3 regions of the Agrobacterium sp. 20P9.1.2 genome follow, and region 3 is predicted to be linked to each of the others. Evidence: riboswitches for the same ligand, from Rfam matches in the RefSeq annotation. Region 3 holds a riboswitch; each other region holds the start of a gene.
The links. Region 3 has a riboswitch for cobalamin ahead of bluB (5,6-dimethylbenzimidazole synthase). Riboswitches for the same ligand answer to the same signal wherever they lie in the genome.

Region 1 (10,548 bases), on a different contig from region 3:
CCATCCTGCGTGATGAAGCCGTGGGAATGTGAGGCGAACCGATTGCGCCTCAGGCCGTCATCGATGACGAGCACCCTTCTGCGGGCGCGGCCCAGTTGTAGTGCAGCCGATAGCCCAGCATAGCTGCCTCCGATGATGATGACGTCGTAGATCGGGTCGTTCATGGCTGGCTCCTTTTCTCGCAACAACATAAGTGTCGTGATCATGCAGAGTCAATAGTCACGACACTTCATTTGTATCATGAAGCAATCGTGCTATAGATCGACGCGATTTGCAGAAGGAATTTGAGGATGAGGCAGGACAGTCGGCTTTCGCGTATGCTGCATGTTTTGATCCACATGGACAAACACGATGGGGCGATGACATCGGAGATGATCGCGCAGATGCTGGACGCCAACCCCGTGGTGATCCGCCGCACGATGGCGGGCCTGCGCGATGAGGGTTTTGTGCTGTCAGAAAAAGGCCATGGCGGCGGCTGGAGGCTTGCTCGCCCTCTCGATCAGCTAACGCTTCTCGATATTTATTGCGCCGTTGGCGAGCCATCCATCTTCGCTGTTGGACCTGCCTATGACATGCCGGGATGCCAGATCGAGCAGGCGGTCAACGCGACACTGAAGGGCGTGTTCGATGAGGCTGAGCAACTGTTGCGCAGCCGGTTTTCACAGGTCACGCTGGCCGATGTGGCGAAGGGGCTTGCAGGATAGCGTTGATATCCGCCTTAGCCGCGATCGAGCACGCGGCAGGAGGGGACTGGCCCATCTGGAAGCGCATGTGTCATCGCCCGTCTGAGATCGCGGCTGTTGATGTGCAGGCTGCGGTCGAAGGGTAGAGCGAGCCGGATGATCTTGGTGGCGGCTGCGCTCAAGAATGCCTGCTGGTGTTCCGCGAAGAATATAAGGCAGGCCTCCGTGCCCGGCTCTTGCGGCAGAAGCGACTTGAAGGCCAGCCGGTGCATGGCGCAGAGCGCGCCATGACCGGGGACGGAAAAACGCAGGGCTTGAAGCTCATCACTCCATTCCACTGCGTTTTCCCGAGCTTGCGTCATGTTACTTGGCCGTCTCGAAACGCTTGAGGAACAACCCGCTCAACGAGCCGAGGATCAGCCAGAATACGAAGCTGGTAACGGTGGCGAGAACCACGAAACGGCGCTCCAGCGGCAGAGGCGCCAGCGCGTGGTCACCTTCCGGCGGCAGCGGAGCGCCGATGATGTGCGGCGCGACGATGAGCACCAGGGCAAGAATGATCGCCCATGGCTCACCCCGTTTGAAGGCCAGCAACGCAATGCCGCCCGCCGTTGCGGCAACGGTTGCGATCCACCAGATCTGCCGTGCTTCAAGCGCAGCAGCCGGGCTGCCCGGTAGTTCCGGCGGCAGGCCGATCATCGGGGCGAGCATGACCGCAGCAAAACCGGCGAGACCCCAGAACAGACCTTCCCGCCAGCCGCCCTGCGTGCTGCGCAGCGAAATCAGCGCTGTCAGAACGAGCGCGTAACCGATTGATGTCAGCACATTGGCGGCGACGGTATAGGCGTTGCGCTCGAAACCATCGGCAGGTGCCCATGCTTCTGCATCATGATGATGGTCAGCAGGTGTTGCCGCATCATGGCTGTGGGCGGGGGCTGCTTCGCCACCAGCGCTTTCAAAAGTTTCCGCCTGAAGAATGAGCGGCGTGGTGCCGATGGCCTGCATGGCGCTGACGGCGAGACCGGCAATCAGCCCCACCAGAACGGCAGAAAAGACGATATTACGGAAAAATGGCATGGTTGATCTCCCCTCAATGGCAAGGGAAAGCGTTGGCATGGCGCGTATCATGCGCCGCATTGTGCACGGCTTCGACATGCGAAAAGCCCACGAAGCCGACGATGAACAGGCCGAGCGCGGCTGCCGTCAGCGATTGCGCGATTTTCGATGTTTTGGATGAGACGGCAGATGATGCCGTATTCTGCTGGATAGACATGGTGACCCTTTCCTGTGCGGGTGGGCGCTGTTCTGATCAAACGCCGCACGACCGCATTCAACATTCACCACGGGGAAAAGAGACACAGGGTTTTAAAGGTCGGGCGAACCGACCTGCCAACCGTGCTTGCCCGGACACCCCGCCGGTATTGACGACACTTCACGCAATGGCAGGTCTCCTGGCTTGCGGGTCGTAACCTTGAAAACACCTTCCCGATCCTTCTGTTTCGCATCGTACTTTACGAAATCGAAGATGATTTCGCGTCGATGCGCCAGACCAGTGGCATTTCGTTTTCAGGCTATCCGCTCACAGTTGCGGGGGCAGCCACGAATCAAAGCGTGAGGCTTCTATCGTGTTCCCTTTTCACTTTCCGGGCGAACCCGGAAAGACCATCACACCTATTTCATGCGCTGTCGTAGGGAGCGAGTCAAGCCGGCAGCACCATAGCCGACCTGCAAAATATATCATTAGGTGTTCTTATAAATTTAACAAACTTAAAGTTGAATTTACCCGCACCTGAACATTCCACTCCTATCGAGCGAGGCTAGCGTGGCAGATTTTACGACCGTCAATCCAAAGTCCGGCGGATTTCATACGGGCAAGAGCATCAATGATAAAATGGAGTTAGGCATTTATAAAGTTGCCTATGTTGCCGTAGGAACGGGACAGCTCACGACGTTCACCAGCAATGAACTTCATGCAGCAGGCAGCTATGACAAACTCGGCAAGAACGGGAAATTTGACATCAGCGTAACGCCCGATGGCAATCTGTTCCAAGTTGCAGTGACCATCACGGGTGACTACGCCGATCAATCTCGGAAGTTTGCTGCGACTGCAACGCAGGTCAATGCACATTCCGTCAGGCTTGATCAGCAAGGAGGCAGCCTGTCCCTCACGCTGACACAAAACAACGGCACATGGCCGGTCATCTCTGCCAAAATCGACATCACGATCAGTTGGGAGTCTATCGGGCTTTACGTCCAACCAGCCTAAGCACGTCCCCGCATATACCGTCGTGGTTGACGAAAGTCACCGCGACGGTACTGCCTTGAGATAGGCCGCAATCGCATTGCGGTCTTCGGCTGTCAGGTGTGCCATGTTCTGCTGGACCTTGACCATGGAGCCGCCGGCGCTGTCGAAATCCGGGGTGAAGCCGGTTTCGAGATAGTTGGCGATATCGGCTTTCGTCCATGAGCCGATGGCCTGCGAGCCGGGCGTGATATCGGGAATGCGCCCCTCACCTTCCGGGTTCGGTCCACCGGCCAGCCACTGGTCTTTCAGGAAACCGCCCAGCGCATCACGCGGGGTGTGACATTCGCCGCAATGGCCGGGGCCTTCTACAAGATATTGGCCGCGCACGACCTCTGCATCCGCATTGGCGAGCTCCACGCGCGGCTGACCCTTGTCGAAATAGAGGAACTTCCAGCCGCCGAGGCTGAGGCGGATGTTGAAGGGGAATGGCAGATCGTGGCCGGGCGCATCATTGCTGCTGGCGGGCAGGGTTTTCAGATAGGCGAAGAGATCGTTGATGTCCTGCGGCGTCATCCGCGCATAGGATGCGTAAGGGAAGGACGGATAGAGATGTTCGCCTTGTCTGCCCACGCCGCGCGTCATCGCATCACCGAATTGCGCCACCGTCCAGCTGCCGATGCCGTGTTGCGGATCGGGCGAGATGTTGGGCATGTGGAAGGTGCCGAAGGGGCTTGGCAGCGCCTGCCCGCCGGACAGCGTCTTTAGCGCATCGCCGGTGGCATCCGGCGCGGCGTGACAGCTGGCGCAGCCGCCTGCCCAGAACAGGGTTTCACCATTGGCGAGATTGGGCTCGCCCAGATTGGCCCAATGGCTCGGTGGCTGGCGCTGAGGCGCTGTGACCCACATGAAAATGCCGAACCCGGCAACGCCCGCAACAACAGCGCCACCCGCCAGCTTCGCCCAGATGGAAGCCATCGCCTTCTCCGATTCAATCAAAATTCAAAATGCAAAAAGGCCCGCCGGTTGAATGGCGGACCTTGGCGATGACAGATTACTTCTTCAGACGGTATGTCTGGTGGCAGCTGCTGCAATCGGCACCCAGCGTCTTGAGGGCTGCGCCCACGCTGGCCTGATCCGTTGGCAATTGCGCCAGAACCGCATCCGCATCCGTGCCGAGCTTTTCGGACTTCGTCTTGAAGTCTGCAAAGTTCTGCCAGATGGCAGGTGCGGCGGCGCCGCCTTCAGAACCGGCAGGGAACTGGTCCGGGAACGCCTTGGCATTGGCACTGATGGTGGTGACGGCGGTTTTGACCACGTCCGCATCATAGGGCTTTTCACCCTTGGCGATGGAACCCAGCGCGCCCATGGCACCGCCGATACCCTTCATCAAGCCTTCGCGCTTTTCGACCTCGCCGGCTGCGGAAACCGCACCGGCGCACAGACAGCCTATCATTATGGACGCGGCAATGGTTCTAAGCTTCATCATCTCTCTCCTGATCCGCATGCTGGCGGGGTGTATGCTTCGTATCGCTTCATGCCTATCGCAAATTCACTGCACAGCTTTTCGACAGGCGCGACGAACGCACAAGAAGATGCCCGCTTCCCATGGCAAAAAGAAGTCACATTCCGGTGATTTCTGGAGCGAAATCAGGCGCATATCAGCGATGTGCGATAGCTTCCCACAGCGTGAAACCGGCAACCACGATAAGCAGCAAACCGGCGGCGCGGCCGATGAAAATCGTCACATGCGGTGAAGACACCAGCAAATCCCGGCTTTTGCCCGCTGTCAGCGCCAGAGTACCATAGACCACAAGCTGCGTTGCCGCCGTCATCAGCCCCATGATGATGCCCTGAATCCAGACAGGGCCATAGATCGGCTTTAAAAATTGCGGGTAGACGGCCATCATGAAAAGATAGGCCTTGGGGTTGGACAGGCATGTCACGATGCCACGCCGGAACGCCCGGCGGGCCGACGCGCTGGCACTCACCTCATCCCCCTCCACCACGATGGAACTGCGCATGAGGCCGATGCCGACCCAGATCATATAGCCGGCACCGAAGATCATCAGTGGCGTGAACAGCTTGGGCATGAGGCTGGCAAGAAGCCCGACACCGATGGCACCGTAAAGCGAATGCACGACCCCGCCTGCCATGATGCCGGATGTGGCCGCAAGTCCTGCCTTTCGGCCTCCGGTCAGCGAGCTTGCCAGAACGAGAAGCATGTCGATGCCCGGCAAGATGATGATGCCGAACAGGAGCGAGAAATAAAGCCAGAGATTTTCGGTGTAAGTCATCGTGAGTATTCCTGAAAATATAACAGTCGCAAAATGGTGTCGCCATATCGCGCCAAGTCATCCGTTTTTCCGGGGAATATCAAATGAATAAGTGTGGTGATTTCATCTCGCTGGCGATACGTTTCGCCTGCCCGCGCAACAGCGTGTTGCACCGAACATGTCGTGAGATAAGGCGTTCACAGCGTGAGCGTGCGGCTGTCTTCGCGGCCAAATCCGCGAATCTCGATGCGATCTGCATAGAGATCGGCAATCGCGAAAGTGTTTTCGCTTAGCGTATCCACCATGCCCTTGAAGTTGAGAAAATGCGTATGTCCCAGCTGCCCGTAATTGCCGGTGTGGTTGTGGCCGCAGAACCAGGCTCTGGCGCTTGGTTGCGCGGCCAGCAGGTTCAGCACATCAGGCGCGTCCCACATATTGTGCGAATTTTCGGGATAGAGCGGATAGTGGCAAAACAGAATGGCATGTTCGCCCGCCGCATCGGCTGCATCCAGCGTTTTTGCCAGCCAATGCAATTGCTCGTCGCTGAAAGAAGCGTTCCAGTCCTGCGCATTGATGGCACCGGCCTCCTGCAAAGCAGCCAGTCTCTTCTCGGCCAGCGCGCGGCGCGGGTCGCCGGGTGGCGGGGCAAACAGGCTGACGTCATTGCCATCCAGCACCACGAAACGGAAATGGCCGATGGAAAAATCATACCATGCAGACGGCATGCCGAGGCGTGCATGGATTTGGCTCAGATATTCCGGCGCGACGGCGAAGTCATGGTTGCCGGGCAAGAGAACCGAGCGGTGTTTAAGACTGTCATAACAGCCCAAAATCGCATCGAAATTCTCCCAACCGCGATCGATGATATCGCCCAGCGTGACGACGAAGGCTAGGTCTTGGGCGTTGAACACATCGATGGCTTCCGCCAGCTTGCGCGGGCTTTCCGCGTAATAACGGCCCATGTCCGGGCGTGGCGCGATATCGGCATATTGGGGATCGGCAACGATGCCGAAGGAGAAGAGCGGTGCGGATGTGTCTGTCATGATGCCCCCGCATAGGCCGGGCGAATGACACGCATATGACAGAACGAAAACACCCGGCGCTGAGGCCGGGTGTTTGCAGAATTTCGTAAGGCAGACCTTACTTGGAAGCGGCTTCGTAACGCTCCAGAACGTAATCCCAGTTGATGAGATTATCGACGAAGGCTTCGAGGTACTTCGGACGCAGGTTGCGGTAGTCGATGTAGTAGGAGTGTTCCCATACGTCGACGCCGAGGATCGGGTCTGCGCCGTGAACCAGTGGGTTTTCGCCGTTTGGTGTCTTGGAGATTTCCAGCTTGCCGTTCTTGACGGACAGCCATGCCCAGCCGGAGCCGAACTGCGTGGTACCGGCAGCGATGAAATCTGCTTTGAACTTGTCGTAGCCGCCGAGGTCAGACGAAAACGCCTGCTCCAGCTTGCCGGGCAGCTTGTTTCCGCCGCCGTCCTTCTTCATCCACTTCCAGAAATGGACGTGGTTGTAGTGCTGGGCAGCGTTGTTGAACAGGCCGGCATTGGTGCCGAAGGACTTCTTGACCACTTCTTCCAGCGAAAGATCTGCAAGGCCAGCTTCAGCAGCAAGCTTGTTGCCGTTGTCTACATAGGCCTTGTGGTGCTTGTCGTGGTGAAACTCGAGCGTTTCGCGCGACATGTAAGGCGCCAGCGCATCGTAATCGTAAGGCAGTTCGGGAAGTTCAAAGGCCATGGTTTTACTCCTTGTTGCAGCGGCGTGACCGCTCCTTGAAACCGTGTGCGCGGACCATAAGAGCGGACGTCATCGGAGGCAACCTGTGAAATATCAAAATGTTCCGGCAAAAGAGAAAATTCCACTCATGCCCCTCGAAAAACACTTTTCACCTCAAGGTTGGCGTACCGATCAAAGAAAATCCGTTCGCTTTGCGGACCATAGACCAAGGATATTGCCATGAGACGACAGTTCCTCGCCGCCGCTTTCGCCAGCCTCATCGCCCTGCCCGCCGCCGCATCCTCCGGCGATGCCTGGCAGGAATTTGCAGCCGATGTTCAGGCCAAGTGCCTTGCCGCATCGAAAGACGCGATCGTGGACGCAAAGGCAGTGGTCGATCCAACCGGCAGCGAACATTACGGCCTCGCCATCCTGACCGGCAAGGCCAAGGGCACCGAAACTGTTATCAGTCATATCTGCGTTTACGACAAGAAAACCAAGGCCGTAGAACTCGGCAGCGAACTCTCGAGCGACTCCGTGAAGGTGGAACTGCCGGGCTCCACCAAGCCCTGACAAACAATGCTAGACGTCAAGGTTACTCTGCGGAACTAACGCGCAAAAATAAAAGGGGCGGCGTCGGAAGGCCTGTCCCATTTTTGTAAGAGTAGGTAGAACCGAGAGCAGTCATCTGTTCCGCAGCCCAGCTGCCTCGCTATTTATCCCTTACGATGGATGGATTTGCTAATCTCTGCAAGAATTCCCAGCGCTATGGCGCACACCATAACAATCGTCGTTCTATCAATTATTTCGCCGATTTGCCTTGATCCCAGGTACCGCGCTTTCAGCATCGCGGCTTGAGCCACATCATCCAACGAGGCGACATAAAACGCCATCGCCAACCGCAATCCGCCCGAGATCAAAACCAGCCAAGCCCCTGCGAGACCAATCCTAGTCAGTATCATTATTACCCCCAGCTTTAATACTGATGAGTAACGCGCTGAAAATTCTTCAGTCAAGTGCCACCGTATGACGCTAGCGTCTCGTATCCGAATTGATGGAGTCTAGAACCGCGGCGTCGCATCCGCCTCACCGAGCGGGCGCTGCATCAGCACGATGTCCAGCCAGCGGCCGTGCTTCCAGCCGACGGATTTCAGGGTGCCGACCATTTCGAAGCCGGTGGCGCGGTGGACGCCGATGGAGGCGGCGTTGTCGGCATCTCCGACGACGGCGACCATCTGGCGGAAACCCCGCGCACTCGCCTGATCGATCAAGGCTAGAAGCAGGGATTTTCCGATGCCGAGGCCCTTGCGCGCCGGATCAACATAGATGGAGTCCTCCACCGTCGCGCCATAGGCCGGTCGAGCGCGGTGGGGTCCGGCATAGGCATAACCCGCAACCGCGCCCTCCACCTCTGCGACAATGTAAGGAAAGTTGCCCGCAACCAGCACCCGTCTGCGCTCGACCATCGTGTCTGCGGATGGCGGCTCTATTTCGAAACTGGCCGTGCCGTGCAGCACTGCATGGCGGTAGATTTCGGTAATGGTTTCGATATCGCCCTCTTCGCAGGGGCGGATGGTGACAGTGGGTTTTGGCTGGGACAGCATTTCAATATCCTGGGAAATTCTCTTCGCGTAGTTTGCACCAGACGAAAACCAAAATAAAGATTATCCATCTTATGCAAACCATAAGGAATTCTTTGGTGATGGATTTCGATCTCAAGCAGCTGCGCAGCTTCATGGATGTGGCCGATCTTGGTAGTTTTTCCGCCGCTGCGCAAAAGGCTGGCGTAACCCAGCCCGCGATCAGCCTGCATATTCGTCTGCTGGAGAAACAGTTGGGCACCCGGTTGGTGGAGCGCGTGGGGCGACGGGCACAGCCGACATCGGCGGGGCGCGATCTGCTGATCCATGCAAGGCGCATTGCCGAAGATGTCGCGCAGGCTATGGAGGCGGTGGCCCCGCACCGCAGTGGTGCTGCCGGTCGGTTGCGGATCGGCACCGGTGCGACGGCGCTGATCTATTTTCTCCCTACCATTCTGGGACAAATCCGCCATGCCATGCCCGATATCGAGATCAAGGTTCAGACCGGCAACACGCCGGATATTCTGCGGCTTCTGGAAGAGAATATGATCGATGCGGCCATTGTGACCCTGCCCGCCAGCGGGCGCAGCATCGAATTGCGCGACATCCACTGTGAAGAGCTGGTGGCGATCTTTCCGCCTGATGCCACGCTGCCAGCAGGCGAGATCACCGCCGATTTTCTCTCCGGTCAGCCGCTGTTGCTTTATGAAGGCGGTAACACCAGACGGCTGGTGGATGACTGGCTGAAGGCGGGCGGCAAACGGGTTCAGCCGGTGATGGAGCTTGGCAGCGTCGAAGCCTTGAAGAAGCTGTCGCAAGCTGGGCTGGGCGTGGCTATTGTCCCGGCCATGGCTATGCGGAATGAGGCGGCATCGTCACCGCTGACGATCCGCTCTTTATCTCCTAGGCTTGAACGCAGGCTGGCACTTGGCCTGCGCCGCGACAAGCATATGACCGCGCCCTTGCGGGCGCTTTCCGCCATTCTCAGCCACCGGTCAACAGTTTGATGGCGATCAACCACATGGTGAGCGCGATGACGCCTTCCAGTATGCGCCACGCCTGCGGATTGGCGAAGATGGGCCGCAGCCAGCGGGCGCCGTAGCCGAGGGAGAAGAAGAAGACGAAGGAGGAGGTGACGGCACCGGCCCAGAATGCTGCTTCAGAGCCCGGAAACTGCGTGGAGATGGTGCCGAGCAGAACCACCGTGTCCAGATAGACATGCGGGTTGAGCCATGTGAGCGCAAGACAGGTGGCGAGTGTCGAGCCGAGCGAGGTCACGGTGCCGGATGCGGCAACGAGAATATTCGATGCGCCGAGCGCCGATTGCAGGCTTTTTGCGCCATACCAGAAGAGAAAAGCCGCACCGGCGTAACGCATGGCGGGCTCGAGCGCTGGCATCACGGCGGCAATCTGGCGGAATGCGGTAACGCCGACGGTGATCAGTATCGCATCCGACACGGCGCACGCGAGAACCACGGCAAACACATGCTCACTGCGCAGCCCCTGCCGCAGCACGAAGGCGTTTTGCGCGCCGATGGCGACGATCAGCGTCAGCCCCATCGTCAAGCCCGTCATATAGGTCGAAAAATCCATGTACCCTGCCCCTGTTTCGGGCTTTGAATAGGTGGCGCGGCCAAGTTAATCCAGTTAAGCTTTCTTATCTGGATTAAGTCAGGCTAATGTCATGTTGGATTATGCAGCGCTGCGCGCGGTCTCAATGGTCGTGCAGACCGGTAGCTTTGAAAAGGCAGCGCTCGCCTTGCACGTCACGCCCTCTGCGATTTCCCAGCGGGTGAAGCAGTTGGAAGAACGGTTGGGTGCGGTGCTGATCCTGCGCGGCAACCCCTGCACGGCGACGGAAAAGGGTGAATGGGTCTGCCGCCACATGGAGCATGTGGGCATGCTGGAAACGGAACTGTTCGGGCAACTGCCTGCGCTGCTCTCGCCCGACCAGCCGGGGCAACAGGTCACGCTACACATCGCAACCAATGCCGATAGCCTCGGCACGTGGTTTCTCAATGCCATCTCCGGCTTTGCCACCGAGC
Region 2 (10,548 bases), on a different contig from region 3:
ATATGCTGATAATCCGCCGCCTTGGCATTGCCGATGACCTTTCCCTGCACCACCACCTGTGCGCCGGTTTCGCTCTGGGGTTTGAGCAGCACCGGGTTCATGTGTACGGAAAGGGGAACGCCTGCGGCGCGCGCCTGCAAAGCCTGCGCCCTGCCGATCTCTCCGCCATCGGCGGTCACGGCGGCGTTGTTGGACATGTTTTGCGGTTTGAAGGGCATGACGGACAGCCCGCGCCGGGTAAAGGCACGCGCCAGCCCCGCCACCATCAGCGATTTGCCGACATCGGAGCCGGTTCCCTGAAACATCAAAACGCGTGCTGTCATTGATCAGAACTCAATGCCGGACTGGGCTTTGACGCCTGCCTTGAAGTGGTGCTTCACCAGCGTCATTTCCGTCACCATATCGGCGGCATCGATCAGAGGCTGCTTGGCGTTACGGCCTGTGACGATGACGTGCAGGCCGGGGCGACGGTTCTGCAGGGTCTCCACCACCTCCTCCAGCGGCAGATAGTCATAGCGCAGCGCGATGTTGAGTTCATCCAGAACCACGAGGCCGATGGTTTCATCGGCCATCAGCGTCTTCGCCTCTTCCCACGCTTTGGTGGCGGCAGCGACGTCGCGTTTCAGATCCTGAGTGTCCCACGTGAAACCTTCACCCATGGTGCGCCATTCCACCCGGTCGCCGAACAGGGCCAGTGCGCCCTGCTCGCCGGTGGACCATGCGCCCTTGATGAATTGCACGATACCGACGCGTCTGCCAGTGCCCAGCATGCGCAGGGCCAGACCAAAGGCGGCGGTGGATTTGCCCTTGCCGGGGCCGGTGTTGATCATCAGCAGACCTTTTTCGATGGTCTTTTCTGAGACTTCGGCGTCCTGCACGGCTTTGCGGTTGACCATTTTGGCGCGGTGACGTTCGGCTTCGCTGTCGCTGATGTCGCGGGTCATGGCGGCTGGTCCTTCCGGGTCTCATGCTTTTTCAAAGCGGCGACTATAACCAAAACGCGTGCCGCGGCAATGATGCGCGGCATTGACATAAAAGCATCGCAGGGCATAAGGGTTAAGGACTGACGGTCTTTTTCCGGCAACGGGAAAAGCTAAGAGGGAACACGGTGCATTTCGCTTGAGCGGAAAAATCCGTGGCTGCCCCCGCAACTGTAAGCGGTGAGCCCGCGCTGAAAGCCACTGGATGAAAATCCGGGAAGGCAGCGCAAGGGTGTTGAAGCCGCAAGCCAGGAGACCTGCCGTTTCAGGAAAAACGTCTGCCGGGCGGGGTGCTCCGGTCAGCCGGTTGTTCGGACAATGGCTGTGCGTGTCCCGCATTCCGTTTCGATATCCGCACCCCTGAGACATTTTGAAGGCGCGGAAAGCAGACCCTTGGATATTACAGCAACATCGACCAGCCAGACCGAAAAGACGGACCGTGACACCGCACCCGGCGTCGTGGTCTTCGTCTGCCGCAGCTGCCGGTCCGAAGCCGAACCGAATGCAGACCCCCGCCCCGGTGCGCTTCTGACGGAGGCTGCCTTAGCGCTTGGAGCGAGTGAAGGCGTGACCGTTCGCAGCGTCAATTGCCTTGCCAATTGCAAGCGTGGCCTCAGCGCCGCGATGCGCAGCACCGACGGTTGGTCCTACATGTTTGGCGGCCTGACGGAAAACGATGCCGCAGACCTGATGACTGGCGCGCGCCTGTTGGCCGCAGCACCGGATGGGCTGATGCCCTGGCGCGGACGCCCCGATAGTTTGAAGCGTGGCCTTGTGTCGCGCATTCCCCCTTTGCATTTTACCGAGGAGACATCATGACCACGCTCGATCGCGTTCCCTGCACCATCATCACCGGCTTTCTAGGCGCGGGCAAAACCACGCTTTTGCGCGGCCTTCTGGAAAAGCTCGAGGGCAAGCGGCTGGCGATCATCGTCAACGAGTTCGGCGATGTCGGCATCGACGGTGAAATTCTGAAAGGCTGCGGCATCGAAAGCTGCCCGGAAGAAAACATTGTGGAACTGGCCAATGGCTGCATCTGCTGCACTGTGGCCGATGATTTCCAGCCCGCCATCGAACAGATTCTGAGCCGTCAGCCGCGCGTCGAGCATATTCTGATCGAAACATCGGGCCTCGCTCTGCCCAAGCCACTCGTGCAGGCCTTCCAGTGGCCCGCCATCAAAAGCCGGGTGACGGTGGATGCCGTGGTCGCCGTGGCCGATGGTGCAGCCCTTGCCGAGGGCATGGTCTCGCATGATCTGGAGGCGCTTGCCGCCCAGCGTCAGAATGACGAAGCACTTGATCACGACGATCCGGTCGAAGAAGTCTTCGAGGACCAGATTGCCTGCGCCGACCTCATCGTTCTGACCAAGGGCGATCTGCTGGATGCCGAAGGTCTGGAGCGCGCCAAGGCGCATATCAATGCGCATCTGCCGAAAGCTGCGAAGATCGTCGTCGCCTCCAATGGTGCGGTCGATCCCGCGGTGCTGATCGGGCTTGGTCTTGCGGTTGAAGAGGACATCGAAAACCGTCACACCCATCACGATGAGGAAGAAGACCACGATCATGACGAGTTCGACAGCTTCGTCGTGGAACTGGATGCGGTGACGGATGCCGATGCTCTGGCTGCTCGCATTTCCGAAACGGCGGCTTCTGAAAATGTGCTGCGCATCAAGGGTTTTGTCGAGGTCTCGTCCAAGCCGATGCGGTTGCAGGTGCAGGCGGTCGGCTCGCGCGTCAACCATTACTTCGACCGTCCCTGGGCGACAGGTGAAGTTCGCCGCAGCCGTCTGGTAGTGATAGGTGAAAAGGGTCTTGACCGCGCGAAAATCGAGCGGATGTTGGCGGCCTGATCCATGCACATCCTCGCCACCACATCCTCGTCTCTGGACGACCTGATCGAGCCGGTTGATCTCAACCAGGGTCAGGCGGATGTGGTGGTGCTGTCCTTTTCGACCAGCGATCTGGGCGGGCTGGAACGTGGATGGCAGCGCAGCACGGATGGTTCCGTCTCGCTCCTCTCCGCAAACCTTTCCGAGTTGCGCCATCCCATGTCGGTCGATCTGTGGATCGAAAAGACGGCGGAACATGCCAAGCTGATCCTTATCCGGATTCTCGGCGGTGCCGACCGCTGGCGTTATGGCGTCGACGAATTGTCGAGAATGGCGCGGCGGCGCGGTATCAAGCTGGTGCTTTTGCCGGGGGAATGCAGCGAGCGCGATGAAAAGCTTGAAGCGGCGTCCACAGTCGATCTGCCGACGCAGTTCAAAATCCTGTCTTTCTTTCGTGAAGGCGGGTCTGAGAATATGGACCGGGTTGCAAAAGGGCTTGCGGCCTTTGCGCAGGGGGAAGTCTGCCCGGACATGGCAGCAGAGCCCTTGCCAAAAAGCGGATTTTACAAGCCGGACGAAGGCGTTGTTGGACTTTCGGCAGCGTTGAATGGATTTTCAGAGCAGGCACCCCTGATACCAATCCTGTTTTACCGCTCCATGCTGATGGCCGCCGATGTCGCCCCAATCGACGCGCTTTACGCAGCGCTTCGCGAGCGCGGCTTTGCCCCTTTGCCGATCTTCGTCAGCGGTTTGAAGGACGGTGAAGCGATCCGGTTTCTGGAACAGACACTTGGTCGTTTGAAGCCGGCGGCAATGGTGACGGCAACGGCCTTTGCTAGCCAGTCGGATGAGGACGGCAGGAGCCTGTTCGACCGGCTGGGCGTCGCGACCTTTCAGGTCATCATGGCCACCACGCGGCGGGATGGCTGGGCAGAAAACATCCGCGGCCTCAACCCCTCCGATCTTGCCATGCATGTCGTGCTGCCGGAGCTGGATGGCCGTCTTCTGGCCGGTGCGATTTCCTTCAAGGCACCTGACCCGGAGGGCGGGCGGGGTCTTGTTCATCAGGCTGAGCCGGATCGTGTCGAGCAGGTTGCGAACCGCATCGCCGCATTTCTCCGTTTGAAAAAAGCCGCTCCGTCTGAGCGGCAGATCGTCATTCTCATGCCGGATTATCCGGGCGCAGCACCGGGACGGACCGGTTATGCCGTCGGTCTGGACGTGCCGCAAAGCGTGCTGGAGATGCTGCGCGACCTGCGCGATGCTGGTTACGCGGTCGGTGATATTCCGGAGACGGCGCGGGCGCTGCTAAACCGCGTTGAAAACGAAACTGCCAGTTTCCGCCTTGCCGATTATTCAGCGTTTCGCAGTAACCTGCCGCGGACTGCCGATCTGGCCTTGGATGAGACATGGGGCGATGCCGATAAGGACGATGCCGCCATTAATGGCATATTCCACTTCCGCGCCGCTCGATTCGGCTCCGTAACGGTGGCACTTGCACCGGATCGTGGCGGCAATGAAGATCGGCGGGTGGATTATCACGACCCGGCCCTGCCGCCTCGGCACGCGCTGGTCGCCTTCGGGGCTTGGATGCACAAAAGCCTCGACGCACATGCCATTATCCATGTCGGTGCCCATGGCACGCTGGAATGGCTGCCCGGCAAAACGGTGGCGCTGTCGCAGGCTTGCTTCCCGGAAATCGTGACCGGCCCGCTGCCGGTGATCTATCCCTTCATCGTGTCTAATCCGGGTGAAGCTGCGGTGGCCAAGCGGCGCATCGCTGCCGTCACCATCGGGCATATTCCACCTGTCTTGGTCGATGCCGGGCTGTCGCCGGAGCAAATGGCTCTAGAACAGCTGGTCGATGAATATGCGCAGGCCGATGGCCTGGACCGCCGCCGCCGTGACCGGCTGGCAAGACTGATTGTCGAAAAAGCCCAGGAAACCGGGCTAGCCGCAGATGCCGGTGTCGGCACGCAGGACGATGCCGATACCGCGCTCTCGCGGATAGATGCTTTTCTCTGCGACCTTAAGGATTTTGCCATCAAGGACGGCCAGCACGTGTTTGGCCGCTGCGCGGATGATGAGCCGGATTCTCTGCGAATGCAAAGTGCAGTAGCGGAGAAGACCGCGCTGCTCGCGGCGCTTGACGGGCGGCACATCACATCGGGGCCAGCGGGCGCTCCGGCGCGTGGCCGACAGGATGTGTTGCCGACGGGCCGCAATCTCTACGCCGCCGACCCGCGCACCATGCCGACGCCAACCGCATTCGAGCTTGGCCGCATGGCGGGCGAAGAAGTCCTGAGGCATTATTTGCAGAGCCATGGCGACTGGCCGAAACATCTGGTCTTCGACCTCTGGGGCTCGGCCTCGTTGCGCAATGGCGGCGAGGATGTAGGCCAAGCTCTGCACCTGATGGGTGCAAGACCGATTTACGATCAGGCGACTGGCCGCGTCACCGGCATCGAAGTGCTGCCGCCCGCCGCACTTGGACGGCCCCGGGTGGATGTGACATTCCGTATTTCCGGCCTCTTCCGCGATATGTTCCCGGCTCTGATTGCCCTGCTCGATGCTGCCGCGAAAGCCATTGCGCGGCGGGAGGAATCTCCGGGAGATAACCCTTTGGGCGAAGAAGCAGCGCACCTCGGCCACATACCGGCGCGCATTTTTGGCTCCGCACCCGGTACCTATGGCGCTGGTATCGAAGAAAAGCTGGCAAACGGGCGCTGGGAAGAGCGCGAAGAGCTGGGCCAGATCTATCTGGATGCCGCCAGCCATGCTTTCGGCGGCGCTGACGGACTTGGCGTGTTCGCCGATGCAGGCTTTGCAAACCAGGTGGAAAAGGCCGATCTTTTGGTGCACACCGGCGACGATCCGGGCCGCGACCTTCTCGACGGCTCCTCCGATGTCGCCTTTATCGGCGGCTTTGCGGCGGCCAAGGTGGCGCTCGGTCAATCTGCCGATGTGGTGGCGCTCGATACGACTGATCCAGCCCGCCCCCGTGCGCGCTCCATCGCGCAGGCCATCACCCGCGTTGTGCGCGCCCGCGCCATCAATCCGCGCTTCATTGCCGGGCAGATGCGGCATGGGCCACGCGGGGCGGCGGAATTTGCCGAGACGGTGGATCGGCTGATCGGCTTTGCCGAAACGACGCATGCGGTGTCGTCCTCTCTGATCGAGGCGCTCTACGATGCCTATTTCGGCAATGAGGAGGTCCATGATTTCATTCTGCGGGAAAATCCGCAAGTCGCAGAGGTCATGGCGCAACGCTTTCTCTCCGCCCGCCGCCGCGGCCTCTGGCACAGCCGCCGCAATGCTGTCGATGCCGAGCTGGAAATGGTGATCGCGGCAAAGCCGGTGAGGGTGCGTGCATGAGCGCAAGCCGCCCAGCCGATATCAAGCCTTTTACCCGTCGCGGCACCTGCCCTGCCCTGTCTGCCCCCATGCAGACGGGCGACGGACTTTTGTCACGCATTGCCTTTACGGACGCTATTTCTCCGGGCGATCTTGCGGCGCTATGCGCCCTCGCCATCCAGCACGGAAACGGGCTGATCGACATCACCGCGCGCGGCGGTTTGCAATTTCGTGGCCTGACGGCTGCAAGTGCCGTGGCGCTTGAACACGATGTTCTGGCCCTTGGTCTACCGCTGCGGCAGGGTTTGGCGGTAGAAACCTCGCCTCTGGCAGGCATGGATGACACGGCCATTGCCGATCCGCGCGATATCGTCAGGCGGATAGAGGAGCGTAGCGATGCGCTTCACCTGTCCGAAAGGCTGGCCGCGAAAATGTCTGTCATCATCGATGGCGGCGGGCATGTGGGCATGGCTGATCTGCTGGCGGATATCAGGCTGAAAGCCGTTCGCGTCCATGATGGCGTGCTGTGGCAGCTTATACTGGGGGGCGCGGAAGCCAAGGCATTGCAGGCCGGTCTGCTGCGCACCGAACATGCTGCCGACGTCGTCATCGATCTTCTGACGAGCCTTGCAGAACGGGGTTCGGACGCGCGCGGTCGTGACTTGGATATTGAAACGGTGCGAGCGATTTGTGCGGACAGGCTGCTCGAAAATAATTTGGGGCAAGACCTCGCCGCCCCTAGAGGAGCGGAACAATACGGTCTGATGCGCCTCTCGCAGAACCTCTTCGCCGCCGTCCTTGCGCCTGCCTATGGACAAATCACGGCAGAGGCGCTGTCTTTCCTCTGCACCGTTGCTTCTACGCTTGGCGTCAACACTGTAAGACCCGGCCCAGCCCACGCCCTCTATTGTCTAGGAAGCGAAGAGGCTTGCCAAACGCTTCTCGTCCAGGCGCACGAAGCAGGCTTCGTGACGGATTCGCATGATCCGCGTTCCGCCATTGCCGTGTGCGCTGGTGAACCGGCTTGTGCCTCCGCCTTCATCGCCACAAGAGAGCTGGCCGAACACGCGGCGGCGGACTGTGCCGCCCTGCTGGATGGGTCGATCACGCTGCATCTTTCCGGCTGCGGCAAGGGTTGTGCTCATCCCACCGCAGCGTCGCTTGCCTTCTCTGGCTCTTCCGAGGGGCTGGCGTTTCGCTTTTCGGGCCGTGTTTCGGATGCACCAGACGTGATTTTGCCCGTCACGGAGCAGAAGGCCGCACTTTCGCGACTTGCCCGTTTGTATGAAAAAGAACATAAGCCCGGAGAAAATGCCCGCGCGCTGCTTGCCCGTCTTGGCAGGCAAAAGATTGTCGCGGCGCTCCGACAGGATGATCGATGATTGAATACGACTATATTCGCGATGGAAACGCGATCTATGAGCGCTCCTTTGCGATGGTGCGGGAAGAGGCCGATCTGTCCGCCTTCACGCCTGATCAGGCTGAAATTGCCATCCGCATGATTCACGCCTGTGGGCAGGTGGAGGCGGCCCAGCATTTTCGCTTTTCTCCCGATTTCGTGGCAGCCGCACGCGGTGCGCTGGAAGCGGGCAAACCCATTCTCTGCGACGCAGAAATGGTGGCGCATGGTGTGACGCGTGCACGCCTTCCCGCCCGCAATGAGGTAATTTGCACCTTGCGCAGTCCACAAACCCCGGAACTGGCAAAGGCCATTGGCAATACCCGTTCCGCCGCCGCCCTCGATCTCTGGGGCGAAAAGCTGGATGGCGCTGTGGTGGCCATCGGCAACGCGCCGACCGCTCTTTTTTATCTTCTGGAAATGCTGGAGCGCGGTGCGCCCCGCCCCGCCGCCATCATCGGCATGCCGGTCGGTTTCGTCGGCGCGATGGAATCGAAGGATGCACTCGAAGACAGCCCGCTGCGCATTCCCTATGCCATCGTCAAGGGTCGCCTTGGTGGTTCGGCCATGACGGCAGCGGCGGTCAACGCCGTCGCGAGGCCCGGTCTATGAGCGCGGCGTTGTTCGATCCCGCGCCGCAGACGGCACTGAAGGGCAAGCTGATCGGTGTCGGTACTGGCCCGGGTGATCCCGAGCTTTTGACGCTGAAGGCAGTGCGCGCCATCGAGAATGCCGATGTCGTCGCCTTCTTTTGCAAAAAAGGCAGTAAGGGCAACGGGCGCGGCATCGTTGAAAGCTTCATTCGCCCCGGCACGCTGGAAATGCCGCTGGTCTATCCGGTAACGGTGGAAAGCGACAAGAACGGTGATGATTATCGCGGCGCCATTGCCGGCTTTTTCGATCAGTCTGCGAAGGATATCGCGGTTCATCTCGATGCTGGGCGAAACGTTGCTGTTCTCTCGGAAGGCGATCCGCTGTTTTACGGCTCCTATATGCACCTGCATTTGCGGCTTGCTCCATCTTATCCGGCAGAGGTCGTGGCTGGCATCACCGCCATGTCCGGTTGCTGGTCCATGGCCGGGCTGCCGCTGGTGCAGGGCGATGATATCTTGAGCGTGCTGCCGGGTACTCTGGGCGAAGAGATATTGACGGAACGGCTTTCCGGCACTGATGGCGCTGTCATCATGAAGGTCGGGCGTAACCTGCCGAAGATCCGCCGGGCGCTGGAAAGAGCGGGCAAGCTGCAAAGCGCGCTTTATGTCGAACGCGGTACGATGGAAAACGGCCACGCCATGCGTCTGGTGGATCATGATGGTTCGCCCGCCCCTTACTTCTCGCTGGTTCTGGTTCCGGGCTGGAAAGACAGGCCTGTTGGTGGAGAGCCGGTATGAGCGGTCGTCTCACCGTTGTCGGGCTTGGCCCGGGCAATGAGGGCCAGATCACGCCGGAAGCGCTGGAGGCTGTGCGCGAGGCGGAAGACTTTTTCGGCTATATTCCCTATCTCGACCGGCTTTCGCTGGCACCGCATCAACGCCGCCATGCCTCCGATAATCGCGAGGAACTCTCCCGCGCCGAGGCAGCGCTGACGATAGCGGCGGCGGGCGGCAAGGTCTGTGTCGTCTCCGGCGGCGATCCCGGTGTTTTCGCCATGGCGGCAGCGGTATGCGAAGCGATTGAACACGGCCCTGCCGAATGGCGGGAGATCGATTTGTCCGTAGTTCCTGGCGTCACGGCGATGCTCGCGGTTGCTGCGAAAGCGGGAGCACCGCTGGGGCATGATTTCTGCGGGATTTCTCTATCGGATAACCTCAAGCCCTGGTCGCTGATTGAAAAACGACTGATCGCGGCGGCTGAGGCCGGATTCGTGATGGCCTTCTACAACCCCGTCAGCAAGGCGCGCCCGCATCAATTGGCAACGGCGTTCGATGTGCTACGCGCCCATCTGCCGGGCACCGTCCCCGTCATTTTCGGGCGTGCTGCCGGGCGGGCGGATGAGCGTATGCGGGTGGCGCCGCTGTCAGAAGCGGCAAGCGATATGGCGGATATGGCCACCTGCATCATTGTCGGCTCGGTGGAAACGCGGCTGATCGAACGCGATGGCCAGCCACCCATCGTCTATTCTCCCCGTTCGTCCAAAAGGGAAAGCTGATGGCGAATGACGGCCAAGGCCGCACCAATGGTCGGTACGGTCGCTGTGCGGGAAAGCGCAGGGCGCTCGATCATCAACACTGTGATGCCAAGTTGCCTCGCCGCCTCGATCTTTGCATAGGCCGCCGTGCCGCCGGAGTTTTTGGAAACGATGAAGGCGATACGGTTATCGCGCAACAAGGTGATTTCGTCTTCCAGCGCAAAGGGGCCACGCGCGGTAATGTAGCACGCATGCGCAAGGTTAAGCGGTGGCTCGACCGGATCGACGCTGCGAATGAGATAATGGTGCTGCGGTGCTGCCTCGAAGGGCAGAAGTTCCTGACGCCCGAGCGCGAGAAAGGCGTTTTTACTTTCCGCGCCAAGAGCAGCCACCGCACTCTCCACATCGGCCACGCTCTGCCAGTGATCACCAAACTGTCTTTCCCACGCAGGGCGCTCCAGCGTGACAAGCGGAGTATTGGCCAGTCGTGCGGCCTCGATAGCGTTGGCAGAGATACGCGCCGCATAAGGGTGCGTTGCATCGACCAGCAGATCGAAATCGTTTTCGGTGATGAACGCCGCCAAGCCACTCGCGCCGCCAAAGCCGCCGGTGCGCATTGGCACGGGTTGCGGAACCGGATCCCGGGTGCGGCCAGCCATAGAGAGAAGCAACCGGTAGCCGGAGTCGTCAGCCAGTTTTCCGGCCAGAATGCGGGCATCCGCCGTGCCGCCGAGAATGAGTATGGAGCGTGTCATGGCGTCTGAATATGCCGGAATCGATGGAGCATCCAGCAAAAAGCCGGTTGGATCGTGGCTTTCCATTGTCGGTCTTGGCGAAAATGGCCTCGCCGGTATAGGC
Region 3 (10,548 bases):
CCGACTGCGACGCTGGCGTCAGGCACATAGCGGCCCTTGATGACTTCGGCGTAACCATCGCGATTGGAAAAAACGGTCGTGGCATCGAAAGGGATCGTGCCGGTGTCCGTCAGGATACCGGTAGCCGTCTTGACGCCGATGTTCTTGTTGTTGAGCTGGAAATACTGAAACACAGCCTGCTCCGCATTGGTAGCAGATGCGGCGGACACGGCAGCGAGATCAGCCGTCTGTTGCAACTGCCGCTTTTGCAGCGTCAGCGAGCCATAATCTACGCCCAATGCCAGCACACCCATTATCATCGGTGCGGTAATGGCCGCCATGATGGCGATGTTGCCGGATCGGTCACGCGACAGGCGCCGCATCAATGAAACAGATGCCCGCATCTCAGATCCCCCCGATCCGTATTGTTGAAAAGCGCCTGATGGTCTTGTCCGGAAGCGCATAGGTGTAGAGGCTCCAGATGGGCAGTTCCGTCGCGTCATATTCCACAGTGACCGTGAACTGGTTGACATTGGCCGGGTCGCTGCCGACGCTGACATTCACATATTTCTTGTCGAGGAAAATGTAGTTCAGCGCGCTCTTGTCGATGAAGTCCTTCGCCAGGCTCTGACGTTCTGTCGTGTTGATGCCGGCAACGGCAGTGCGGGCCGCATCGGCAGCCACTTGCTGCACAGCATAGGCCGCCGTCAGGTAAATGCCGTAGGCGATCATGGTCAAAAGAACGAGGATGAAAACCGGAGCAACGATTGCGAACTCGACCGCCGCTGAACCGGAACGATTGCGGATGATTTCTGCCACATGTTTCATGGCGCCCCCTGATCCGAATTATTATTTTCGAATAATCTAATTTAGATAAATTGATTTTTGATTAAGGGGGAGAATTCGCAGTTGTGCCGTTTTTGAGCACTGATCTTCGGGGTGGTTTATTGAGTTGCGCAGGGCGCGGACGGCAAGGATTTATCCCTTCCCTCATCTGTTCCGGTCAGAAATGAGGGAAGGCGAGGGTAGCTTTACGAGCAAGTCGCCTTGCCGCATGTGCGCATGTTGGCAATCTTTTCCTTCAAGGGAACTGCGCCGACTGCACCGAATATGGCTTCGTTGCCGATGACGTAGGAAGGTGTGCCTGTGATGCCGAGGTTGGTGGCGAGGGTGTAGGCTTCCTTCACCTGGGCGTCGTTGGGGTTTGCAGCCATGGATTTGCGGATGTCGGCTTCCTTGATGCCGAGCGATTCTGCGACTTCGATGGCGCTCGCCTCATTGGCGCGACCGTTGCTGCCCAGAAGGGTGCGCTGGAATTCAGGGTATTTCTCAGGCGCGATGAGCTTTACGGCATTGGAAACCTTGTGAGCTTCCATGGATTCCGGTCCGAGGATCGGGAATTCCTTGAGAACGAAACGCACCTTCTTGTCGGTCTTTAGAATGGTGTCGACATCGCTCATGGCGCGCTTGCAGTAACCGCAATTGTAATCGAAGAACTCCACTAGTGTCACGTCGCCATCGGGATTGCCGAGCGACAGGTCGTATTTGGATTGGAAAATCGTCTTCTGATTGTCCGCTACGGCTTCCGCTGCCTTGGCATTTCGTGTTTCATACTGCTTGCGCTCAAGCGCTTCCTGAACCTCCAGCATGATTTCCGGGTTCTCGATCAGATATTCCTTGATGAAAGCGCCGAACTCTTTTTTCTGCTGGTCATCCAGCGCATGGGCGGGCAGGGACACGAAGAGCGTCGAAAGGGCCGTCAGGCTGGCAAGAGCCGTGGATTTGATCGAAAGTGCCATGTCGGTCCTCATAGATTCGTTGTGCGTGATGATTCTGTTATCTCACGCAATTACCGTAATTTAATTTAATTGCCATATCGCAAAGTAATCTGTCCGTTGCGATCTCGTCATTGTGAAGACAGCAATAATACGGCAAATCTCCGACAGTTTTCCAAGAAAGAACATGCTTTTGATAACCTTATCCAAGCGAAGCGCGGTTGAGCCATTTCATGCCATGGATATTCTGGCAGAAGCAAACCGACGCAGACAGGCGGGGCGCCCCGTTATCTCCATGGCGGTGGGGCAGCCTTCGCATGCTGCGCCCAAGGCATCGCTCGAGGCTGCCGAACTTGCGCTGAAACATGGCCGCATCGGCTACACAGATGCGCTTGGGCTTCGGGAACTGCGTGAAGCCATCGCCACAAGCTATCGGCATCGCCACGGCGCGATTGTTGATCCCGCCCGAATTGCCGTGACGACGGGTTCTTCTGCTGCGTTCAATCTGGCCTTTCTCGCGCTCTTCGATGTGGGTGACGCGGTTGCCATTGCTCGTCCCGGATATCCGGCCTACCGCAATATCTTGAAAGCCCTCGGTCTCAATGTCGTGGAAGTGCCCGTCACTGCCGAAACCGGTTACACGCTGACGCCAGCAAGTCTGGAGCGAGCGGAAACCAAGGCAGGCTGCAAGCTGAAGGGCGTGCTTCTGGCAAGCCCTGCCAACCCGACCGGCACCGTCACGGGGCGTGAAGCACTGAAGCGTCTGGTGAGCTATTGCGACAGCCGCGACATCGCTTTCATCTCCGATGAGATTTACCATGGCCTGACCTTCGTGGGAGATGAGACGAGCGCTGTCGAGATCAGCGAAAACGCCATCGTCATCAATTCCTTCTCTAAGTATTATTGCATGACCGGCTGGCGCATCGGCTGGATGGTACTGCCGGAAAAGCTGATACGTCCCATCGAATGTCTTGCGCAGAGCATGTATATTTCCGCACCGGAGCTTTCTCAACTTGCTGCAACGGCTGCTTTCTCCGCGGAAGAAGAACTGGATGTCTATAAGGAGAGCTACCGCACCAACCGCGATTTCCTGACCACACGTCTCCCGGAACTCGGCCTTCCGTTGGCGTCGCCCATGGACGGCGCGTTCTACGCCTATGTTGATACCAGCCGCTACTCCAATGACAGTATGGATTTTGCCAAGCGCATGCTGGCGGAAATCGATGTAGCGGCCACGCCGGGTCTGGACTTCGATCCGCTGGAAGGGCATCGCGCCTTGCGATTCTCCTATGCGGGCTCTGTCTCGGATATTGCCGAAGCCGTAGGGCGTATCGAGGGTTGGTTGAAGTAGGGGCACAGCCTTGCAGGATTTCTGCACTCTCTATCAATGATTTTGGTTCGAGTTTGCCGGTGAAGCCGGATAAGCTCGCAGCAAATTTCAAGGGAGAGCAAAGATGTCGGCAGAAAAAGTGGCGGTGGTAACGGCGGGTGGCAGCGGCATGGGTGCTGCGGTCGCAAAGCGGTTGGCTGCCGATGGATATAAGGTCGCGATTTTGTCGTCCTCCGGCAAGGGTGAAGCTTTGGCGCTTGAGCTTGGCGGCATTGGTGTGACGGGATCCAACCAGTCCAACGACGATCTTCAAAAGCTTGCCGATCTGACGCTGGAGAAATTCGGCCGCATCGATGTGCTGGTCAACAGCGCCGGTCACGGGCCACGCGCACCGATTCTCGATATTACGGATGAGCAGTGGCACACCGGGCTCGATGTCTATCTGCTCAACGTCATTCGCCCGACGCGTATTATCGCGCCGACCATGGTGTCGCAGAAGTCCGGTGCCATCATCAATATTTCCACGGCATGGGCTTTTGAACCGAGCGACATGTTTCCCACATCCGCCGTGTTCCGGTCCGGTCTTGCTGCCTACACCAAAATCTTCTCTGACACATACGCGCCTGATAATGTGCGCATGAACAATGTTCTGCCCGGATGGATCGACAGCTTGCCCGCAACGGAACAGCGGCGCGAAATGGTGCCGATGCAGCGTTACGGCAAAAGCGAAGAGATTGCCGCGACCGTTGCCTTTCTGGCGTCCGACGGGGCCGGTTATATTACCGGCCAGAACCTGCGTGTCGATGGCGGGCTAACTCGTTCTGTGTAAACGCTATTACCGCTAATCTATCGCTCTGATTGCTCCAGCTACCCTGCATAAACACCTAGAGAAGGCCTGTTTCCACGGGTCTTCAAGGAACAAGCACCCCACAGGGACGTTGTTCAATCCAAGGGTAAAGAGTTCACATGAACTCGACGCTCGGATGTAGAAGTAGGTAGCGGAACAATGGGACAGAGAAATCCATTCGCCAGGCAGGTGGTGTTGGTTGTCGAAGACGACCCGCTTCTGCGTATGATGGCGGTAGACATGGTGGAGGATGCGGGTTTCGATGCGATAGAAGCATCGGGCGCAGATGAAGCCGTGGAAATTCTCGAGAGCCGTTCCGATGTCGAGGTTCTGTTTACCGATGTCGATATGCCTGGCAGCATGAACGGCGTTGCGTTGGCCAACTGGGCGCGCGCAACGGATATACCGCTGGGTATTGTTCTGACGTCTGGTCACCACAGGCCTGAGGAAGAAGATCTGCCCGTCCGCAGCGTGTTCTTTTCCAAGCCGTATGACTTTCAGAAGGTTGTCGATACGCTAAGACGCATGACGGCGTGACCGCTATTTCCGTTACTTATCGCTAATGAACGTTTGTGAATAAGTAACCACAGTTTAAATGCGGTTTTTGTAATTAATTATTCTGAAAACAGCCTGACTTATAGTGATTCCCAAAGCGTTATGTGTTTTGGGGGCACTATGAATTTTCTGGGTATTACGGGCATGCAGTATTCTGGCGTGCCATTTCATGACACAAGAATATTGCTGGCCGAAGACTCCAATGTCTTCACCCAAATGATTGGTGCACGTCTCAAGGAGTTGCTGGGCCTGACTGTCGAAGTCTGCCGTAACTTCGAAGAGTTGCAGGAATGCTACGAGCATTCTACTGAGCCGGTAACGCTCGCAATTTCCAACATCAATTTGCCAGGCGCAGAAAATGGCGAAGCGCTGGAATATCTTATCGATCTTTCCATCCCGACCATCGTCTTCACAAGCACCTTCCATGAAGACACGCGTGAAAAGCTGATCACCAAGGAAGTTGTCGATTACATTCTGAAAGACAATGTCTTTGCCGTCGATATGCTGACGGAATCGGTCTGCCGCTTCCTCACCAACCATCGCCACCATGTGCTGATTGTCGATGACAGCCCAACGGCGCGCGCCCTTCTGTCTAGCCGCCTGAAGCGCTACAATTTCCGTGTCAGCCTGGCGGAAAGCGGTGCCAAGGCACTGGAGTTGCTAAAGAACAACAAGGATATCGGTCTTGTTGTCACCGACTATAACATGCCTGATATCGATGGTTTCGAACTGACGCGCCGCATTCGCACTATGCGCGGCTCGCACGAGCTTCGCATCATCGGCGTATCGTCCTCCACCAACAGGCTGTTGTCTGCGCGCTTCCTGAAAGCTGGCGGCAACGACTTCATGCTCCGGCCCTTCATCGAAGAAGAGTTTTACTGCCGCGTAAACCAGAATCTGGACACGCTGGTCCAGATCCAGGCAGCAAAATCTCTCGGCAAGAAGGCCGCCTGACAATCAGGGCAGGGCGGCTTCCGCCTCCTGCTCGATCGGGCGACCGAGAGCCAGTTTCTCGGCAAGTTCCGGACCAAGCTTTTTGACATAGGCTTGGTCTGGAGATGCGCCCAGCGCATCCAGTGTTTTGGAAAAGAAACAGCGGGCTGCGGCGGCAGCGACGATATCGAATATTTCCGCATCGGTCAGAGCATGTGTCTTCAAGGCGTCTATATCTGCCTGCGTGATTGACGTCGCATCATGCACGACCTTGGAAGCAAAGATCATGATGGCGCGCTCCTGCTCATCCAGCGGCGCATCTTCTGCGTTGGAGACGATGGCGGTCAGTTCCTCACCGGAAACACCTTCGCGGGCCAGCACGGCACTGTGGGCCAGAATGCAATAGGATGATCGCAATTCGCGAGCTGCAGCCAGCGTCACCAGCTCATAGCGCCGTGGCTCGATATTGCCGCGCAGACTAACCAGCAAAGCACTCCAGCTTTCCATCACCTCAGGCCGGTGGCCGAAAGCGCGGTACATGTTCGGCAGATATCCGTAAGTGTCTTCCGCATTGCGGTACATTTCTGCGGTTTTACGGCTGGTTTTCGGCTCTGGCGGGTCGATGAACATGATACGTCTCCTGCATTTCACTGTTTCTAAAATGCGTGAGCGGGAAATTCGATCAGTTCAGAGATGCGCTTTTTTCCTAAAGCTGCGATTCCAGGGGAAGCAAACCCATGAGGCTGACCAAAGCGCGGCGGCTGAAACTGGCATAGGGCTCATGACGGTAATGGCGGGGCTCACCGCGAACCAGCCCCGTCCATGTCAGATTTCTGCGTTCATTGAGCGTCAGTTCGAAGCTCATCTCGCGGCTCGTCTCGTCCTTAAAGATCTCCTCCATCTCGCCCACCAGTCCAGCGGATGAAAACAGCACGCCCATCTCGGTGTTGAGCGACATGGACCGTGGATCGAAATTCAGCGAACCGATAAAGCCGATCTTGCCATCGCGTGTAAACGCCTTGGTGTGAAGGCTGGCCTGGCCTGAGCCGCGTAGGGAGAAGGATTTGTGATGATCGGCCAGCGAGCGCAGTTCGTGGATTTTGATGCCGTTGATCAGAAGTGGTCGGCGATAGCGCGAATATCCCGCATGCACGGCGGCGACATCGGTCGCGGCCAATGAGTTGGTGAGAACACTGACTTTGACACCTTCGGCGGAGAGGCGCGACAGCGTTTCCACGCCCTTCTGGCCGGGAATGAAATAGGGCGAGGTGATGCTCAGCTTTTTCTCAGTCTCCTCCATCACCGGGAGCAACGTTTCCATCAGGAAATTATGGCCGCTGCGGCGTTTCCCGGCAGCTTTCTCCGGCGGGTCGGCAACCACCTGTGCACTCTCCACCCAATGCAGATTGTCGGACATCAGAAAATTGCCGGAATGGTGCTGGCTCTCCACCTGCGCCAGATAAGGCCGCGCGGCGCTGCCGGAGGCCAGAATATCCATGCGGCGGCGAAGTTTCGCGAGTTTGCTGGGGCGCCGCGCCAGCAAGGAACGCACGGGCACAGCAACGGCGCTGTTCCAATAATCGTCAAAAATTTCTTCAGCCTGCGCGATGCAATCGCCATGAGCGATCACATCGAAATCGCGGAAATTCGCCTGTTCGGCCGCATCGAAATAGGCGTCACCGATATTACGCCCGCCAACGATCAGCACCCGGCCATCGGCAATCCAGGCTTTGTTGTGCATACGACGATTGACGCTGCGAAACCGCAACAGAAGTTCCAGCCCGCGCCGGAAGACGTTCTCCCGAGCCTTGGTGGGGTTGAACAGTCGCAATTCGATGTTGGGGTGGCTGTCGATGGCGTGAAAGGCGCGATCTGAGATGGACACGCCGAGATCGTCCAGCAGAAGACGGACGCGCACGCCACGGTCTGCCGCAGCGATGACTTCGCGCATCATCAATTGCCCGGTTAGATCGGCATTCCACATGTAATACATGAGATCAAGACTGCGCCCGGCCGCGCGGGCGGCTTCTACCCTCGCGGCAAAAGCACCGAGGTTGGACTGGATGAGAGACAGGGCATTGCGCTCTGCATGAGCGTTCTGGAGATTGGTCCAGTGACGGTCCAGCGGTGTTGCGTCCGGCTCTTTACGCAAAGCGGCGGAGGCGATTTTGATGATGATTTTGTCACGGTGGCAGGAAGCGAGGGCGATACCCGCGACAAGAACGACCACGATTGAGATGGCGAAGGCTACAATGGCAGTCACAATTATGGTTTCACCCGCGTCGGTTCCCTGTCCCGGATATTGCGTGTCGTATCAATGGATTTCGATATTCCGCTTGTCGGCTTCTTCCTTGATGATGTCTTCCACCATCTGCCGTTTCAAGGCGGGGTCACCCAACAGATAATCTTCTGCAAGTTCAAAAATGGATTTCGGGCTTTCCTTGCGGGTGAGCGTATCGAGATCCTGGCCGATCTGTTGGCGAAGTTCGCTATAGTGGTCCATATTGGTTCTCCATTTGCGAAGAGAATGCGCGGGGCGGGCAGCGGTTCCGGTACTCATGGAAATGAAGCGGGGGCTCTTGCGTCACAATGCTCTGGCCGTCATAAAGCCGCCAGTCAGGTGCCTGCTTTCAAGCGGGAGAATCGGGAACGCGGTGAAAGCCCGCGACGTGCCCAACGCTGTAAGGTGGACGCGGATTGCCATAGACCACTGAGAAATCGGGAAGGCGGCAATGCGCGGACGAAGCCAAGTCAGAAGACCGGCCTGATGCCATAGACCGAACCGCATGGACGGCGGCAGGTTGTTGATGGGTGGGATGCTTTCGGCGTCCGGCCTGTGCATTGTTGGGGATTGACGATGCGGCCCGATGAGTTTCAGAACGCGCTGGTAAAAGCGTGCGAGTTTTCAGACAGCGACAAGCAGGCGGTCTACCGCGTCATAGAAACGCGCCGGGATGTGCGCGATCAGTTTCTGCCCGATCCGTTGCCGGAAGAGCTGGTGGAACGCCTGCTCAAGGCTGCACATGCCGCACCCTCGGTTGGCTTCATGCAGCCATGGAATTTCACGCTCGTCACCAATGCTGATGTCAAAGAGCGCGCATGGCAGGCCTTTTCCCGGGCCAATGCCGAAGCCGCCGAGATGTTCGAGCAGGAGCAACAGGCGCTTTACCGCAGCCTCAAGCTAGAAGGCATTCGCAAGGCCCCGCTATCCATCTGCGTGACCTGCGATCCGACGCGAGGCGGCGATGTGGTTCTCGGCCGCACCCACAATCCACGCATGGATGTCTATTCCACCGTCTGCGCGGTGCAGAACCTGTGGCTTGCAGCACGCGCCGAAGGCATCGGCGTTGGCTGGGTCAGCATTTTTCATGATGCAGATATTCGCGAAATCCTCGCCATTCCGCAGCACATCGAAATCGTCGCATGGCTCTGTGTCGGGCGGGTCGATACGCTTTACGGCGAGCCGGAACTGGCCGTCAAAGGCTGGCGGCAGCGGCTGCCGCTGGAGGAGCTGGTGTTTCGGGACAGATGGGGCGAGAGGTGAGGCGGAAGCGCTCTAAATCAACCGCAGACCCTTGAAACTGACATGCCCATCCTTGCCGATGATGATGTGGTCATGCACGGCAATGCCAAGCGGCTTGGCCGTATCGATGATGGTTTTGGTCATGTCGATATCGGCGCGGGACGGGGTCGGATCGCCGCTGGGATGGTTGTGCACGAGGATGATGGCGGTGGAAGACAGCTCCAGCGCACGGCGCACCACCTCGCGCGGGTAGACGGGGGTGTGATCGACCGTGCCGTGGCCCTGCACTTCGTCGGCAATCAGCACATTGCGCTTGTCGAGGAAGAGGATGCGAAACTGCTCGCGGGATTCATGCGCCATGGCGGCGTGGCAGTAATCGATGACGGATGACCAGGAGCCCAGAACCTGCTTGTTGCGGATTTCGCTTTTCAGCATGCGCTGGGACACGGAGGCGATGAGCTTGAGATCGAGCGCCACCGCTTCGCCAACGCCTTTCACTTCCTGAAGCAGCGCAATCGGCGCACCCATGACGCCACCGAAGGTGCCGAAGCGTGCGATCAGCGCTTTCGCGATCGGCTTGGTGTCCCGTCGTGGAATAAGCCGGAACAGCAGAAGCTCCAGCAGCTCGTAATCGGCCAGCGCCGCATCGCCATTGTCGCGATATTTGGCGCGCAGCCGCTCGCGGTGGCCGTGGTAGTGCGCCATGTCACCATCCGGTGATGGCGTTGGCGTCGCCTTCATCTTCATCTTTTTGGAGACTTGCCGTGGCTCGGCAAAGAAGCCGCGTTCGTCCATATCTTCGGCAAGGCCGCCGATCACCTTGTCCGCGCCGTCTTCGGAGTTGAACATTGTCGTTTGATCGGCGGGATGTTTGGCCATCGGCATTGTTCTCTAAATCAGAGCGGTGGCAGGCCAGGACGGTGCAGACCGCCGGGCGAAAGCGTGAAAATTTCGCAGCCCGTCGCCGTCACGCCCACGGCATGTTCGTATTGCGCGGAGAGAGAGCGATCACGCGTGACGGCGGTCCAGCCATCCGACAGCACCTTCACATGCGGCTTTCCGAGATTGATCATCGGCTCGATGGTGAAAATCATGCCTTCGCGGATTTCCGGGCCGTCGCTTTCCTTGCCGTAATGGAGAATATTCGGCGTATCGTGGAAAAGACGTCCAACGCCATGACCACAGAAATCTGTAACCACCGAGCAACGCTCGCCTTCAGCATAGGCCTGAATGGCGGCACCGATTGCGCCGGTGCGGGCACCAGGCCGAACGGCGGCGATACCGCGCAGCAGGCACTCATGGGTCACTTCCAGAAGACGCTCGGACGCGCGCTTGATCTGCCCCACCGGATACATGCGGCTGGAATCGCCGTACCATCCATCCAAGATATAGGTGACGTCGATATTGACGATATCGCCTTCTCGGAGTGGCTTGTCATCGGGAATGCCGTGACAGACAACGTGGTTGATGGAGGTGCAGACGGACTTGGTGTAGCCGCGATAATTCAGCGTGGCGGGCAGGGCGTTGTTGTCCATGCCGAATTCAAACACGAAGCGGTCGATGGTATTGGTGGTGACGCCCGGCTTGACGATGCTGGCCAGTTCAT

Region 1: another riboswitch for cobalamin. It lies ahead of AC27VJ_RS03920 (CbtB domain-containing protein); the one in region 3 lies ahead of bluB (5,6-dimethylbenzimidazole synthase).
Region 2: another riboswitch for cobalamin. It lies ahead of AC27VJ_RS18025 (DUF1636 family protein); the one in region 3 lies ahead of bluB (5,6-dimethylbenzimidazole synthase).

Annotation. Positions count from the first base shown of each region.
Region 1 covers NZ_JBYOKI010000001.1:796,150-806,697, reverse strand. The annotation lists gene AC27VJ_RS03940 (NAD(P)/FAD-dependent oxidoreductase) at 1-164, opposite strand, end outside; gene AC27VJ_RS03935 (RrF2 family transcriptional regulator) at 291-704, shown strand; gene AC27VJ_RS03930 (hypothetical protein) at 719-1,045, opposite strand; gene AC27VJ_RS03925 (CbtA family protein) at 1,047-1,760, opposite strand; gene AC27VJ_RS03920 (CbtB domain-containing protein) at 1,774-1,956, opposite strand; cobalamin riboswitch at 2,108-2,365, opposite strand; gene AC27VJ_RS03915 (hypothetical protein) at 2,506-2,949, shown strand; gene AC27VJ_RS03910 (cytochrome c) at 2,986-3,903, opposite strand; gene AC27VJ_RS03905 (c-type cytochrome) at 3,980-4,411, opposite strand; gene AC27VJ_RS03900 (LysE family translocator) at 4,587-5,222, opposite strand; gene AC27VJ_RS03895 (metallophosphoesterase) at 5,399-6,244, opposite strand; gene AC27VJ_RS03890 (superoxide dismutase) at 6,342-6,944, opposite strand; gene AC27VJ_RS03885 (hypothetical protein) at 7,164-7,496, shown strand; gene AC27VJ_RS03880 (hypothetical protein) at 7,640-7,939, opposite strand; gene AC27VJ_RS03875 (GNAT family N-acetyltransferase) at 7,985-8,527, opposite strand; gene AC27VJ_RS03870 (LysR family transcriptional regulator) at 8,623-9,510, shown strand; gene AC27VJ_RS03865 (LysE/ArgO family amino acid transporter) at 9,488-10,096, opposite strand; gene AC27VJ_RS03860 (LysR family transcriptional regulator ArgP) at 10,188-10,548, shown strand, end outside.
Region 2 covers NZ_JBYOKI010000006.1:253,010-263,557, reverse strand. The annotation lists gene AC27VJ_RS18035 (cobyric acid synthase) at 1-323, opposite strand, end outside; gene cobO (cob(I)yrinic acid a,c-diamide adenosyltransferase) at 327-944, opposite strand; cobalamin riboswitch at 1,051-1,259, shown strand; gene AC27VJ_RS18025 (DUF1636 family protein) at 1,374-1,799, shown strand; gene cobW (cobalamin biosynthesis protein CobW) at 1,793-2,830, shown strand; gene cobN (cobaltochelatase subunit CobN) at 2,834-6,184, shown strand; gene cobG (precorrin-3B synthase) at 6,181-7,545, shown strand; gene AC27VJ_RS18005 (precorrin-8X methylmutase) at 7,542-8,174, shown strand; gene AC27VJ_RS18000 (precorrin-2 C(20)-methyltransferase) at 8,171-8,953, shown strand; gene AC27VJ_RS17995 (precorrin-3B C(17)-methyltransferase) at 8,950-9,711, shown strand; gene AC27VJ_RS17990 (cobalt-precorrin-6A reductase) at 9,678-10,445, opposite strand; gene cbiE (precorrin-6y C5,15-methyltransferase (decarboxylating) subunit CbiE) at 10,444-10,548, shown strand, end outside.
Region 3 covers NZ_JBYOKI010000003.1:62,778-73,325, reverse strand. The annotation lists gene AC27VJ_RS09775 (pilus assembly protein TadG-related protein) at 1-383, opposite strand, end outside; gene AC27VJ_RS09770 (TadE family protein) at 385-807, opposite strand; gene AC27VJ_RS09765 (DsbA family protein) at 1,011-1,778, opposite strand; gene AC27VJ_RS09760 (pyridoxal phosphate-dependent aminotransferase) at 1,948-3,105, shown strand; gene AC27VJ_RS09755 (SDR family oxidoreductase) at 3,209-3,913, shown strand; gene AC27VJ_RS09750 (response regulator) at 4,091-4,468, shown strand; gene AC27VJ_RS09745 (response regulator) at 4,607-5,440, shown strand; gene AC27VJ_RS09740 (carboxymuconolactone decarboxylase family protein) at 5,444-6,052, opposite strand; gene AC27VJ_RS09735 (phospholipase D family protein) at 6,126-7,682, opposite strand; gene AC27VJ_RS09730 (hypothetical protein) at 7,734-7,922, opposite strand; cobalamin riboswitch at 8,021-8,201, shown strand; gene bluB (5,6-dimethylbenzimidazole synthase) at 8,277-8,963, shown strand; gene radC (RadC family protein) at 8,976-9,821, opposite strand; gene map (type I methionyl aminopeptidase) at 9,839-10,548, opposite strand, start outside.